One region of the Micromonospora sp. NBC_01699 genome, then DNA from elsewhere that is predicted to be linked to it. Evidence: riboswitches for the same ligand, from Rfam matches in the RefSeq annotation. Region 1 holds a riboswitch; the other holds the start of a gene.
What was found. A riboswitch is a leader RNA that binds a small molecule or an ion and turns the genes downstream of it on or off. The one in region 1 is predicted to bind cobalamin.
Positions count from the first base shown of each region.

Region 2: another riboswitch for cobalamin. It lies ahead of bluB (5,6-dimethylbenzimidazole synthase); the one in region 1 lies ahead of OG792_RS19680 (prenyltransferase/squalene oxidase repeat-containing protein).

Region 1 covers NZ_CP109199.1:4,588,340-4,595,386, forward strand. The annotation lists gene OG792_RS19660 (hypothetical protein) at 1-222, opposite strand, end outside; gene OG792_RS19665 (NAD(P)-dependent oxidoreductase) at 341-1,012, opposite strand; gene OG792_RS19670 (hypothetical protein) at 1,014-2,333, opposite strand; gene OG792_RS19675 (ATP-binding cassette domain-containing protein) at 2,330-3,142, opposite strand; gene OG792_RS19680 (prenyltransferase/squalene oxidase repeat-containing protein) at 3,378-4,406, opposite strand; cobalamin riboswitch at 4,504-4,626, opposite strand; cobalamin riboswitch at 4,821-4,892, shown strand; gene OG792_RS19685 (prenyltransferase/squalene oxidase repeat-containing protein) at 5,034-6,476, shown strand; gene OG792_RS19690 (ECF transporter S component) at 6,518-7,047, opposite strand, start outside.
Region 2 covers NZ_CP109199.1:7,672,362-7,679,408, forward strand. The annotation lists gene OG792_RS31655 (hypothetical protein) at 1-477, opposite strand, end outside; gene OG792_RS31660 (hypothetical protein) at 548-1,102, opposite strand; gene OG792_RS31665 (outer membrane protein assembly factor BamB family protein) at 1,313-2,524, opposite strand; gene OG792_RS31670 (SRPBCC family protein) at 2,627-3,133, opposite strand; cobalamin riboswitch at 3,262-3,462, shown strand; gene bluB (5,6-dimethylbenzimidazole synthase) at 3,496-4,155, shown strand; partial or broken gene OG792_RS31680 (helix-turn-helix domain-containing protein) at 4,295-4,624, opposite strand; gene OG792_RS31685 (DUF397 domain-containing protein) at 4,770-4,973, opposite strand; gene fahA (fumarylacetoacetase) at 5,209-6,411, opposite strand; gene OG792_RS31695 (hypothetical protein) at 6,408-7,047, opposite strand, start outside.

The sequences.
Region 1 (7,047 bases):
CGCCGGCCAGCCGTGTTCGGGCTGCCGGGCCACCTCCAGGTAGAGCAGACCGTACAGGCCGAGGACCATGCCGAGGCAGGCGAATAGCTGCGGCGAGTTCGACGGCGGCAGCCCGCTGAGGCGGAAGAACCACTGCGGATCGAGGACCGCGTAGCAACCCCAGGCGATGTTGTACGCCCCGGCCGCGACGAACGTCGCCCGGTGTAGCCGCCGTCGCCTCACGCGGCCCACCGCGCGCCGACCCCGGCCGACCATCCGAGCCCACGGATGTCGCCCGGGCGCCCAAAACTCTTCGGAGGATGGATGTCCTGCTCCTTACCTCAAGACTTGCCGGTGGAGGTCAGTACGCGATTCCGATGACGCGTCGGAACGTCTCGGGACGGTCGAGCACGTCGAGCATGTGGTGGGCGACATCGGCGCGGGCGATGAACATTCCGGCGCGGACGTTCTGCCCGTACGCCGTCCGGTAGCTCCGTTTCCACCGCCGGTCGAGCAGGCGGGGTGGGCGGGAGACGGTCCAGTCCAGTTCGCTGTCCCGCAGGACGTCCTCCATCAGGGCCAGGTCGCCGTAGTGCCTGCGGAACGCCGCCTTGGCCAGTGGCGCGGCCAGGTGTCGCATGAAGAACCCGTCGCCGGGGTTGTGCCTCGGCGGGTTCGGTCGCCCCGGCGACGGTACGGTACCGACCGACGCGGCGCTGACGACGACCACCCGTCGTACGCCGGTCGCCCGCATCGCCCGCACCAGCGCCCGGGTGCCCCGTGAGGCGACGCCCGCCTCGGCACCCGAGCGCGCCCCGAGCCCGGAGAGCACCGCGTCGGACCCGTCGACCGCGGCCCGCAGATCCACCGGACCGGCGGCCGAGAGATCAGCCGTGACGACGCGTACCGGCGTGTCGTGGGGCAGCCTTGCCGGATTCCGTACGACGGCGGTGACCTCGTGCCCGGCGGCGACGGCCTGGACGAGAAGCTGGCTGCCGATGCCGCCGGTCGCCCCGACGATCGTGAGCTTCACGTCACGCCCCGGTGAGGATGTCGTACAGGTCCGGCCGGCAGTCGATGGCGGCGTCGCGCATCGCGGCCACCCGGTCCACCTGCGCGTCCACCGGCAACGCCCGCAGGGTGGCCAACGCCTTGTCGGCCAGCTCACGGACCGGTGTCCACAGGTACTCCGGCGCGGCGTCGGCGCCCCGCAGCCAGAGTCCCGCGGCGGTCCGGGCGGCGTCGATGCGGATCCACGCGTCGGTGTCGGCGTCGGCGGCGCCGCACTTCCAGGTGCCGGCGCCGTCGAGGATGTCCTCCTCGATCGAGGCCGCACCGGTGCTGATCGTCCCGTCGCCGACCACCGTCAGGCTCAGGTGGACGGTGTCGGGGCGCTGCTCGACGAAACCACCGTACGTGCCGGTCTCCTGGACGACGGCGGTCGGCGGATGGGGCAGCCGGCCGAGGGTGGTCAGTGCCCGCCGGGCCGGGTCCACGAGCTGCGGCAGGAACGGCTCGTACAGTTGGGTGACGCACACCCGTGGTTCCCCGTCGGCACAGACCAGTTCGGCGGCGAGCGGGTCGAGTGGCGCCGCTCGGTCGGCCGGCGGCAGCACGGCCAGGGCGACGGCGACACCGAGGACGGCCGGCAGCGCGGCGAGGAGCCTGGTCCGGCGCGTACCGGCGATCAGCAGTGCCCAGCCGGTGGCCGCGAGAGCGACGAACCACACCGCCTGCCCGACGACGGCGTGCCAGTCCACCCTGGAGTATTCGTCGTTGGTTCCGAGGTAGCCGGGGGCCAGCAGCAGTGCCCGGGAACCGGTGTCCTCCCAGAGCAGCTGCGAGCCGAGGATCACGACGAGCCCGGCGACCGCCAGCAGCGGTGCGGTCAGCCGCGACGGCATCAGCCGGCCGAGCCCGAGCCCGAGTAGTCCGGCCGCCGCGATGCCCAGCGCGGCGGCCAGGAGCGGCCAGTACCAACCCGGCGGCTGGTACGACGCGGCCAGCATCGCGCGGACGAGCCCGTCGAGCAGGCTCAGTACGTACCCGCCGGCCAGACATCCGGCGAGGGCGAACGCCACCGGCGCGGTCCGGCTGGCGCCGGTGCGCGGCATGGACGACATCAGTTCGGTGATCCGCGCCGCCCGGTCGCGACGCCCCTGCCAGGCACCGCCGGCCAGGGCCAGCGGCCACAACAGTCCCAGGTTGCTCGCGTGGACGAGCACCGTCGCCATCCACAGCCCGTCCCAGCGTTCGGCGTCACCGACCATCACCCACGCCAGGGCGGCGGCGGGCACACCGATCCAGAGCACCGCGGAGCGGCGCAGCTCGATTTGGACGATCCGGCGGGTCATCGCACACCACCCGACCCGCGGTGGCGGCGCATCAGCATCGCGTACCCGCGTTCCAGCTCACTGTCGCCGTCTGCTTCCGGGCCCCCGGCGGCCTCGGCCGCCAGGTCGTCGGGCACCCCCTGGAAGACGAGCCGGCCCTCGTGCAGCAGCACCACGTCGGTGCAGGCCGCGGCCACGTCCTCGACCAGATGGGTGGCCACCACCACGCAGGTGTCGCGGCCGAGGTCGCGCAGCATCGCCCGGATGGTCATCCGCTGTTCCGGATCGAGGCCGACGGTGGGCTCGTCCAGCAACAGGAGGGTCGGTGCGCTCACGATCGCCTGGGCGATGCCGACGCGGCGTACCATGCCGCCGGAGAGCGACCGCATGGTGCTGCCGGCCCGCGCGGTGAGGTCGACCCGCTCGATCGCCCGTTGCACGGCGTCGGGTACGTCGCGCGGCGGCATCTCCTTCAGCCACGCGACGTACTCCAGGAACTCCCGGACGGTGAACCGGCGGTAGTACCCGAAGTCCTGCGGCAGGTAACCGAGTGCGCGCCGGACCGCCCGTAGATCGCCATCGCCGTGGACGGGCTGGCCGAGGATCTCCAGCCGACCGGACACCGGCCGCAGCACGGTGGCGAGCGCCCGGATCAGCGTCGTCTTGCCGGCGCCGTTCGGGCCGAGCAGCCCGTGCACACCGATCCCCAGCGCGAGGTCGAGTCCGTCGACGGCCATGTGCCGCCCGGCCCGCAGACTCAGCCCCTGCGCGTGCACCGGCCAGGCGTACGCCGTCGGCGCCATCTCCTCGACGCTCACCACGCGTACCATCTGGTCTCCTTGTCGATGGCTCGTGGCGCGCTGGAAGGCATCGCCTTCCCGTCCGGCTGGGAATCGCCCACCGGGCCACGTCCTCTCACACCGGGCTAGACGACCGGCATCCCGCTTCCGGTTCTCGGATGAGTGTGACGTGCGTCTCAAGCGCCGGAGCAACCGGTCGGGCGAGCGGGTCCACGGCGGCGGTGGGGTGGCCCGGGTCGGCGCCACCCCACCACGACGGTTCGCGTTACGGCTGGCAGGCCAGCGTCGGCGCGGTTGAGGACGATCCGGCGGCGGAGAGGCTGCCGAGCGGGGCGCCGGCTGCGCCGGGGACTGCCTGTGCGGTGGCGCGCGGGGCGGTGCCCGGGTCGAAGCCCGCGGCGCCGTAGGCGATCGCGCCCCGGTCGGATGCGGCACCGGTACAGCCGACCTGGAGTCCGAGGATGAACTGTCGCGCCCTGAGCCAGGCAACGGGGCGTCCGGCGGCCGCCAACGCCTGCGCGGCCAGACCGGTGCTGTTGGCGTTGGCAACGCCGGCGCCCGTGAACGAACCGTCGGCGGCCTGGACACCGACCAGCCACCCGATGCCCGGCCTCGCGGCGGGGCGGTGGTCGGCGGCGATGAGCGCCTGGACGGCCATCGCGGTCGCGTCCACGTCGCTCTCGCAGGTCGGCTGCCCGAACTGCACCGGGAACCCGCCGTCGGCGCACCGGCTCCCGACGAGGAAGTCCACCGCCGCCGACGGAGCGCCACCGGCCCGGTCAAGAGCGAGGATCGCGAAGGACTGGGACAACGCGTTGCTGAAGTCGCCGTACGCGGACCGGTCGGAGAACCGACCCGACGGGTCCTGAAGGCCACGAAGGCGGGTGAGGAGGTCGACCCCGCCGAACGAGGCCGGGTCGAGGCCACTGACCTGGGCGGCGAGGGAGAGCTTGGCGGTCGCACCCGCGTACGCCTCGCCGATGCCGTCGCCGACGTAGCCGGTGAGCACCGAGGGCTGCCCGAGCCAGGTCGTGGCCGCGGCGGCGTTGGTGCCGGACGACTTCGCGGCGGCGAAGGCGAAGACGGCGTCGATGGTCAGCCCGGCGTCCGGATAGGAGACGTCGCCGAAGACGGTTTCGAGGTGGTCGCCGTCGACCATCTGCCGGGCAAGCCATCCGGCGGCGGCGTCGACACGGTTGTGGGTCGGCGGCGAGGATGCCGTGGCCGGCGTGGCCGTGGCGATCATGGTGAGGGCGGCCAACGCGGCACGAACGCGCGGGGACGAGAGGACCATCAAGCTGGGCCTTTCCTGGCCCCGTGGTCGAGACGACCCGACCCAACGCGCACAGGAGGCCGGATGGTTCCGACCCGTGAGCCACGACGGATGGAGGAATCCTGGACACGCGCCGACAGGCATTCGGGCTCGCGGCAGACCTGGATGGCCTGTCGCCTACCGTTGCGGGCCAGCGCCGGGTTTCGACCGGACTTCCCCTATCAACGCGCGGCTATCAAGTTGTCGCGGTCAGTGTGCACAGAGGACAGTATGGCCGTCAATCGCCCCGACGATGGGATCCGGGCCGGAACCGCCCGCGACCCCGCGTACGCGGGGTCGCCTTCGGTTGTCCCGCCAGGCCGGATGCCGTAACGTCCGGCTCGCGCGACCACTTCCACCCGTTGCCGCGCGCACAACTTCATTCGTTCCCAGTCGGGGGAAGCCGGTGCAAATCCGGCGCTGACCCGCAACCGTGTGCGAACCCCTGGTCCGCAAGCCGGAATGCCCGAACTGGAACGTACGGCGTCATCTGTCGTGGAATGCGGATCGAGCCCCCTTCGTGCGTGTCCGCCACCCTGCGGCGCGGCGGACGGGACCCGGTCACCGTCCGGAAAGGCACCCGCCATGCCCCGTGGCCCGCTCGCTCCCGTGACCGTCACCCTCGTCGGAATCGTCACCGCCGTCGTGGCCGGCGTCGGCCCGTTGTCGAGCCCGCGTGCCGCCGAGGCCGCCCCCGACCCGGTGGCCGCCCAAGCCGCCGAACTCGCCGCCGACTGGCTCACCGGGCAGCTCGTCGACGGAGGCTTGCCCGGCTTCGCCGGCACGGACTGGGGCCTGACCATCGACGCCCTGTTCGCGTTGCAGGCAACCGGCACCCAACCCGCGGCGGTCACGCAGATCACCGAAGCGGTCGCCGCGAACGGTGACGGCTACGCGGTCTTCCGCGACGGCGACCTCGCGTACCGGGACGGCGGGAGCACCGCCAAGGTCCTCGCCGCAGCCGCAGCCGGCGGCGAGGACGGCACCGACTTCGGCGGCGACAACTGGCGACAGCGGACCCTCGACCTCGTCTTCGGCGCCGAGGACGGGCCGATGAACGGGTGGCTCCACGACGACTACGCCGGCAGTCTGATGGGCGAGAACATGTTCGGGCAGTCCCTCGCGGTGCTCGGACTGGCCCGCTCCGGTGGCGTACCGCAGCCGGTCGTCGACTTCCTCGTCACACAGCAGTGTCCCGGCGGCGGCTTCCGACTCTACCCGGGGGCCGGCGGCACCTCCTGCGCCGAGGACCCCGAAGACAACCGGATTCCCGACGTGGACACCACCGGTATGGTCGTCCAGGCGTTGATCGCCGCCGAGCGGGCCGGCGCCACCGGCACCTCGGAGCCCGTCGCGGCCGCCACCGACTGGCTCCGGTCGGTGCAGGCCGAGAACGGCTCGTTCAACGGCTCCGTCGTCACCGACTATCCCAACACCAACAGCACCGGCCTGGGCGGGCAGGCGCTGGCCGCCGCCGGCGACACCGACGCCGCCGGGAACGCCGCCGAGTTCGTCGTGGCCCAGCAGCTGACCGCCGCGAACGGTGGCGCGGCCGCCGCCCACGCCGGTGCCATCGCCTACACGCCCGAGAGTTTCGCCTCGGCCGTCGCCTCCGGGATCGAGGAGTTCGCGCTCGACCAGTGGCGGCGGGCGACCACGCAGGCCATTCTCGGGCTCACCCAGGTCCCCCTCGGCGAGATCGGTGCCGACGACGGCACCGGGCCGACACCGACCGCCTCCCCCACCGGCTCAGCCACACCTTCGCCCACCGTGTCCGCGACTTCGAGCGGCGGGCCGTCGCAGAGTCCGACCGGTAACCCCAGCCAGACCCCGTCGAGCACCCCCGGCCCCAGCGGTTCCGTCACGGCGACTCCGACGTCCGCGCCGGCCACCACGACAGCGCCGCCGAACGGCGCAGGCGGCAACCTGCCGACCACCGGCCTGTCGATCGTGACCTTCTCCGTCGTCGGGCTCGGCACTGTCGGCGGCGGGATCGCCCTGATGCTCCTCACCCGTCGGCGTCGCGACGATGCGGCAGCGGGCCGGGGGTGACGCCGGTTCGGTGGTGACCGCCGGTCGGCGCTGACAGCGGATCAGGCGGTGTTGGCGACGTCACCGTCGTCGGCGGCACGGGGTGCCGCGGGCAGGGCGACAGCGTCGGGTGGCGCCGCCGCCGGGGTGGTCGGTCCGAACGTTGCGACCACGCCGTAGGAGGCCCGGCGGGCCGCCCGGCGCAGCGTCGCCAACACGGCCGGACCGAGCATGAGGATCGCGACGGTGTTGGTGATCGCCCGGCCGGTGTCCCAGCCCGCGGTCGAGGTCAACAGCGTGAAGATCGCGAAACGGTGCAGGTTCTCCAGCACCGGCGCGCCGGGAACATAGGAGATGTGCCCGGCGTAGTAGTCGACCTCGGCGCCGGTGATGAACGGCCAGAACCACAGGTTCATCAGGAACCCGAAGGCGTAGGCGACGACGACGCCGTAGCCGACGAGCATCGCGATCTCGGCCCTGCCGGTCACCCCACGTGGCAGCAGGCCGGCGCCCATGCCGATCCACGCCGAGCAGAGCATCTGGAACGGCAGCCACGGTCCGACCCCGGCGGTCAGCAACGCCGACGCGAACA
Region 2 (7,047 bases), 3.1 Mb from region 1:
GGACGCCGGTTCGCCACCGGCCCCGATGTCCAGGTAGAGCCGGATGCCGACCCGGTGCACCTTGGTGACGTTGGCACCGGCTACCGGGGCGGAGGTGGCCGAGGCCCAGATGACCGCGTACCGCTCGCCGGCCGACGCCTTCGCCGGCACCCTGACCACGGCGCTGACCTCGGCGGACTCACCGGCGTCGAGGTCGATTTCGTCCTCGCTCAGGGTGACCCAGGAGGTCAGCTCGTTGGCCGTCCGCCCCTCGGCGAACCGGAACTGTTCCCGGTCGACGGTCGCCGCCCCGGCGTAGAGCTGGAGGCGTTGCCTGCGATCGGACCGGTTGGCGATCTTCACCTGGCGCTCGACGTCGGTGCCCGGCGCCAGGTGGTCGATGATGTACGTGTGGGCCCGGGGGTCGAGCCGGCGGTCGGCCGGTGCCTCCAGCAGCTGGATCCCGATGGTGCCCTCCGCGTCGCCCGGATCCGCCACGGCCGGCGAGGCCAGGGCTCCGACGCAGAGCAGTGTCAGCGTCGTCGCCCCGACCCGCCGGGCGCCCCGGTCAGGCCACCGAATGTGTCACCGTCCCGGTGTAGAGACCCACCTCCGCGGCGAGCGGCACGTGCACGATGAGGGTTGGCGACCAGGCCACGCTGTTCACGCCGGTGCCACCACTGTGGGTGAACGCGGTGAGCGGCACGACCGTGTCGAGCGGTTGGGCGTTGGCTGCGGTGAGCTGTCCGGGTACGAAGCTTCCGGTGCCGACCTGCTCGGCGCCCGGTCCGGACCAGTAGTCGACCTGGCTGGCCAGGACCCGCTCGGTCGGGGACCCGCCGCCGGTCTCGAAGTGGGTTGAGGTGACCGTGGCGACCCAGGAGGCGTTGCCGGATCCGCGCTCGTCGACCACGCGTACGGTGCCGATCGAGCCGGCGATGTCGTCGCCGGGCAGGCCGCTGCCGAGATGTGCGGTCTCCGGTGCGGTGATGTCCAGGCCGGCGCCGACGACGTTGAAGGTGACCACGGTGCTGTCCGTGGGGGCCGCGAGGGCCGGCAGCGTGGTCAGCGCCAGGCCCGCGGAGGCAACGGCGACGATCGCCCAGGTACGTACGCGACGCATGAAGCGTTCTCACTTTCGGGAAGGTTCACCGGCGACCGGTGGCAGCCGATATCCGACCGCGTATCGGACGATACTTGCGCTTCTGTCCGGATAAGAGCAGAATGCGGCAACTATCACCTGTTGGAAGCCCTCCGGCCCCACTGCCGGGAAACCGCCCGGCCGGGCGCCTCGGTGGTGCTCCTGCCTTCCCGGGTGTTCCGGGCCGGGAACTCAGGTGGCGGCGAGGATGACCGGCTGCCCAGCGGCGTAGAACTGCGCGTCGGCGGCGTCCGATGGCGCCGCCCGCGCCACCCGCTCGATCGCGACGAACCCGTCCGAGGCGTACGCGAAACCGGGTCGCCAGGGCACCACCTCGTCGCCCGCGACCAGCGGGAAACTCGACCTCTGCGCCCCGGTCGTCGCGTCGAGGGTGATCAGCTCGTGTGCGTCGGTGAGCAGGTGCACCCGCCCCGGCTGTACGGCCACTATCCGCGCCGGCACCGGCCCGGTCCGCCGCCACAACTCCGCCCCGGACCGCACCGAACGCGCCACCAGCTCGTTGCCGCTCGGCGTCAGCGCCACGTCGCCGTCGAGCACCACCTCGGCCGCGTCGAGCACCGGAATCGGCGCCGGCTCGCCCCGGTCCACCAGCCAACCACGGCTGTTGCCGCCGCTGGTCGTACGCATCGCCGGGCAGTTCGAGGCGCCGTTGCCGCAGCCGATGGGCACCAGACCCAGCTCGGGTCCGGCGTCCTCCGGCCGCCACCGGTTGACCAGCCGGCCGGTCTCCACGTCGTGGAACTCCGCCACCTGCGGAGATGCGCAGGCGTCGACGGTGACGAGCTGGCCGGCGGTGGTGGTGAGCGCACCGGCCCGGCAGGAGCCGTCGATGTCGACCCGCCACAGCTCGCGCCCGTCGGTCAGGTCGAGGCCGCGCAGTCCCGACCCGCCGATCAGCACCAGTACGGTCCGCCCGCCGCGTCCGGTGGCCGGGATCAGTCCGGCGGGGGTGTAGTTCGTGCTGGCCCCGGTGCGCCGCCCGTCGTACCCGTGTCCCGGGGGTGGGCCGTCGGCCCGCCACCTGATCCGGCCGGTACGCGCGTCCAGCGCGACCAGGTCGCCGTCCGACCACCGGCTGACCACGGTGGTTCCGCCGGCCACGACGCCGATCAGCTCGGCCGGCCAGCGTCGGAACGACCAGTACGGGGTACGCCGGGTCCGGGCGTCCACCGGCGCGTCGGCGCGGACCTGGCGGGTGGTGGCGTAGATCCGCAGCCGACGGTCGACGATCAGCGGGGCGGAGGCGAGGGTGCCGACCACCCCGGTCGCCGCGCTCACCGGAGCCGGATAGTCCGCGCGGGCGGGGGTGAGCACCTCGGCCGGAGCGAGCACCCGGTACGTGATCACCGCGACCGCCGCCACGACCAGCACGGCCGCGATCACGACCACTGCCGGCCGGCGTCGACCCACCCTCCGGCCCCGCGATCGCATCCAGCACCTCCGCCGGGCACCCTACCCAGCCGCCCCGGACCGGCACCCGTCAGGTCAGGCGGCGGCCCGGCCACCCGGGTGTTCGGGGTCGAGCGGGGTGACCACGGCGGCCAGGTCGGCCAGGTCACGACGCAACGCGCCCTCGACGGTACGGGCGGCCAGCCCGCCGAACACCAACGCGAGCAGTCGCCCGTACGGTGCGGTGACCGCGCCCTCCTGGACCACGCTCACCGCCGTCCAGCCGCCGCGCCGACGACGCCGCCCCTCGACCGGTGTGAAGGAGTACGCGGTCCGGTAGTTCACGCCGACGCCGGACGAGCTGACCGTGAGCCGATGCGGCGGACTGGCCTCGTCCACCCGGAACTCCTCGATCAGCTCGGTGCCGTCCGGCAGGCGGTGACTCTCCCGCCAGACCGTGCCGACCCGCGTCGGACCGGCGGTCAGCACCTCGATCCCGCTGATGGTGGAGAGCCAGTCGGACCGGCCCGGCAGGTCGGTGAAGACCCGCCACAGCTCGTCGGCGGACGCCTGCACCAGCCGGGTCACCGCTACCGTCGCCATCACACCTCCCCAACCCTCACCGTACGGTGGGTGACCGACCATCCACGCGAACATTCGCGGAAGGCGACGAGAACGTGACCCGGGCGACGGCCGGACCCGCCCCGGAGCCGATCCCGTTAGGGTGCGCACTGGCACAAACGTTGCGAGGTGCCCCGCGCGAGCGGGGAGAATCGGGAAGCCGGTGTGAATCCGGCACGGGCCCGCCGCGGTGACCGGGGAGCTGCCACCCACGCGTACCAGACGCGGCCACTGGCCCGAACAGGGCTGGGAAGGCGGGTGACCAGCGCAGATCCGGGAGTCCGAAGACCGGCCTCGCGTTCATCAGCCCCGTTCTCGGGGCACGAGCGCAGCGGGAGCCTGCCTTGGACACGGATCTCTACCGGGTCATCCACCGTCGCCGGGACGTACGCGGCCAGTTCACCGGGGCGCCGATCGATGACGAGGTGCTACAGCGCGTACTGGCGGCGGCGCACGCGGCGCCGAGCGTCGGGCTCTCCCAGCCCTGGGACTTCGTCCTGGTCCGGGATCCGGACCTGCGGCAGGAGTTCCACCGGCACGTCGAGCGGGAGCGGGACAACTTCGCGGCCACCCTGGACGGCGACGCCGCGCGGCGGTTCGCGGGGATAAAAATCGACGGCGTACGCGAGTCGACCCTGTCGATCGTCGTCACCTACGACCCGGAGCGGGGTGGCCCGTCGGTGCTCGGCCGGCACGCGATCGCCGACGCCGGTCTCTACTCGGTCTGCCTGGCGATCCAGAACCTCTGGCTGGCGGCCAGCGCCGAGCGACTCGGGGTCGGCTGGGTGTCGTTCTACCGGGAGCCGTTCCTGCGTGACCTGCTCGGCATCCCGGCCTCCATCCGTCCGGTCGCCTGGCTCTGCCTGGGCCCGGTGACCCACTTCGAGCAGACTCCCGACCTGGAACGACACGGCTGGCGGCGGCGCCGACCGCTGTCGGCGGCGATCCACCAGGACCGCTGGCGCAGCTCCGGGACGAGCTCGGGCTCACCGACGGCAACCTGAACCGGTACTCGCGGAGCTTGCTCGCGGCCTCTTCGAGACCGATGAACAGCTCGAACCAGGGTGGGATGTCCGCGTGGTCGTGCCACCAGCCCTTGGACTTGGTGTGCGGGGCGATGGCGGTCAGGGCGGTGGTGGTCTGCTCGTCGGCGCCGTACAGGTCGCACATGGCCTTCACGTCGACCGTACGGGCGGGCAGTTCGCCGCTCTCGAAGCGCCACGGCTTCGTGACCGACCACTCCAGCGCTCGGTCGGCGTCCACCTGTGGCATCCGCGCCTCGTGTTCGCGGAGCCGACGAGTACCCCGAGAGGAACAGCGGCGCCGCCAGCCCTCCCGACCGTCGTACCGAGGTGAACCGTGGGCCCGAATGGCCGAGGCGGTAGATATGAGTCCTCGCCCGAGCGAACGCCCTGTTGGAGCGGGCGAGAGCACGGATGAGAGCCCGATGAGCCGCAACCCGGAGCCGATCACGGCGGGCAGTGCGGCTCACCCCGTACCAAATGGCTTTTGATTTTGTTTGGCCGGGCGGCAACCGGTGCCGGACGCACGCGGGCGGCCCCGACCTATCACGGATTGGGCGGGGCCGCCCGAAGCCAAACTCTGAGGTTGGTCTGGATCAGCCGTCGAAAGCGCCGGATCGCGCCGCGCCGACGAACGCGGACCAGTTTGCCGGGTTGAACGCGAGCACCGGGCCGGCGATGTCCTTCGAGTCGCGGACACCGATCACGTCGGCCACGTTGTCGGCCACCTCGACACACCAGCCCTGGTCGTTCGAACGGGTGCTCTTACGCCACGTAGCGCGCGCGAGATCAAGCTGCATTTTATACCTCTTTCGCCCTGGTTTATGCACATAAAAGTGCTTTAGCCGGTATTCTTACACGGCACAGCGTGCACTGCGCATCACCGAGAGCAACATGCCTCAGTACGACGGGAGGACTTCACACAATCTGTGCGACTCGCTACTCAACCCGCGACCGGTTGCCCACCACGATCGGTAAACCGCTTAACCACAAACCGAAACCGCTCGATGATCACGAAGACCGATCTGGGGACGGTCAGCGGGCGGGGGTGATGGTGCCGGTTACTTCGCCCAGGGCGACAGGGCGGCCATTGGGGCCGGGGGCGGTGGCGGTGATGGTGACGGTGTCGCCGTCTTCGAGGAAGGTACGGGTGGTTCCGTCGGACAGGGTCAGCGGCTCGCTGCCGCCCCAGCTCAGCTCCAGGAACGAGCCGACCTGGTCACGCCGCTGACCGGAGACGGTGCCGGAGGCGTAGAGGTCACCGGCGCGCACCGAGGCGCCGTTGACGGTCAGGTGGGCCAACTGCTGGGCCGGGGTCCAGTACATGCCGGCGAACGGCGGCTCGCTCACCCGGCTGCCGTTCCAGTCGACCGCCAACCGCAGGTCGAGACCGAGATGCGGGTCGTCGCGCAGGTAGTCGAGGACCGGCGGGTCCTGCTCCGGCGCCGGCACCCAGGCGTGCGCCAGCGCGTCCAGCGGCACCACCCAGGGCGAGATCGAGGTGGCGAACGACTTGCCCAGGAACGGGCCGAGCGGCCGGTACTCCCAGTTTTGCAGGTCCCGCGCGGACCAGTCGTTGAGCAGCACGACCCCGAAGACGTACTCGGCGAACTGCTCGACCGGCACCCGGTCGGCGAGCGCGGACGGCAGTCCCACCACGAAACCGACCTCGGCCTCGATGTCGAGCCGGATCGAGGGGCCGTAGACCGGGCCATCCGGAGTGGAGCGTTGCCCGCACGGGCGGACGATCGGCGTACCGGAGACGACAACGGTGCCGGCCCGCCCGTGGTAGCCGATCGGCAGGTGTTTCCAGTTCGGCAGCAGCGGCGGCTCACCGGGGCGGAAGATCCGGCCCACGTTCGACGCGTGCTGCTCCGAGGAGTAGAAGTCGACGTAGTCGCCGACCTCGAACGGCAGCACCATGGTCACCTCGGCCAGCGGGACCAGCAGCGGCGCCACCGCTGCCCGGTGCGCGGGCTCGGTCAGCAGTTCCACTATCCGCTGCCGGACGGCACCCCACTGGGCGTGCCCGAGCGCCATGAACTCGTTGAGCGACGGCTCGCGCAGCGCACCGCCGGCCAGGATCAGCCCGGCCGCCTCCGCGCCGTCGAGGTCGAGCACGAGATCCCCGATCCGTACGCCGATCCGCCGCACCGCCTCGTCGCCGCGTACGAACACCCCGTACGGCAGGTTGTGCACGTCGTACGGCGAGCCCGCCGCGCCCTCGACCCAGCTCACTCGGTCTCCCCGTGGTTCATCAGTCCCAGTTGGGCCAGGTCGGTCAGTGGTTCGTCGATGCTGCACGAGCCGAACCCGCGCCAGAGCGGCCGGGCCTGGTCGCGCCGGATCCGGGCCGGCTCGACCAGGCGCAGCGGATCGCCGCTGGCGAGCAGTTCGGCGACCTCGGCCACCTCGGCGTCCTCGGCCGCGGCGGCGGTCGCCACCAGTACGTTGACGAAGCCGTGGTGGGTGAAGCCGGTCTCCGGGTCGGTGTGCCGCAGCGCGTGGTGAAGCCCGGCGGTGAGCTTGAACGGCAGGTCCCGGTCCCGGCAGGCGCGGATCACGGCGGCCAGCTCGACCGGGCTCGGGAAGAGTTCGGCGGCGAGCCCACCGGTGCGGAACTTCGCCGCGATCGGGGTGCCGGCCGCCCGCGCCGCCGCGATCCCGTCCAGGGCGCCGAGCAGCCCCCAGGTCAGCGGGACCTCGGCGTACAGCTCGGGCGTCGGCAGGTCGGCCCGGACGGCGTACGGCTCGGGCCTCGGCTCCTCCGCCGGCAGGGCGAGCAGTTCGGTCAGGCCGGGCAGCGGGTCCTCGCCGCGTTTGGCGACCGCCACCTCGATCTGCCGGGGCACCAGTCGGGGGTCGGCCGTGGCC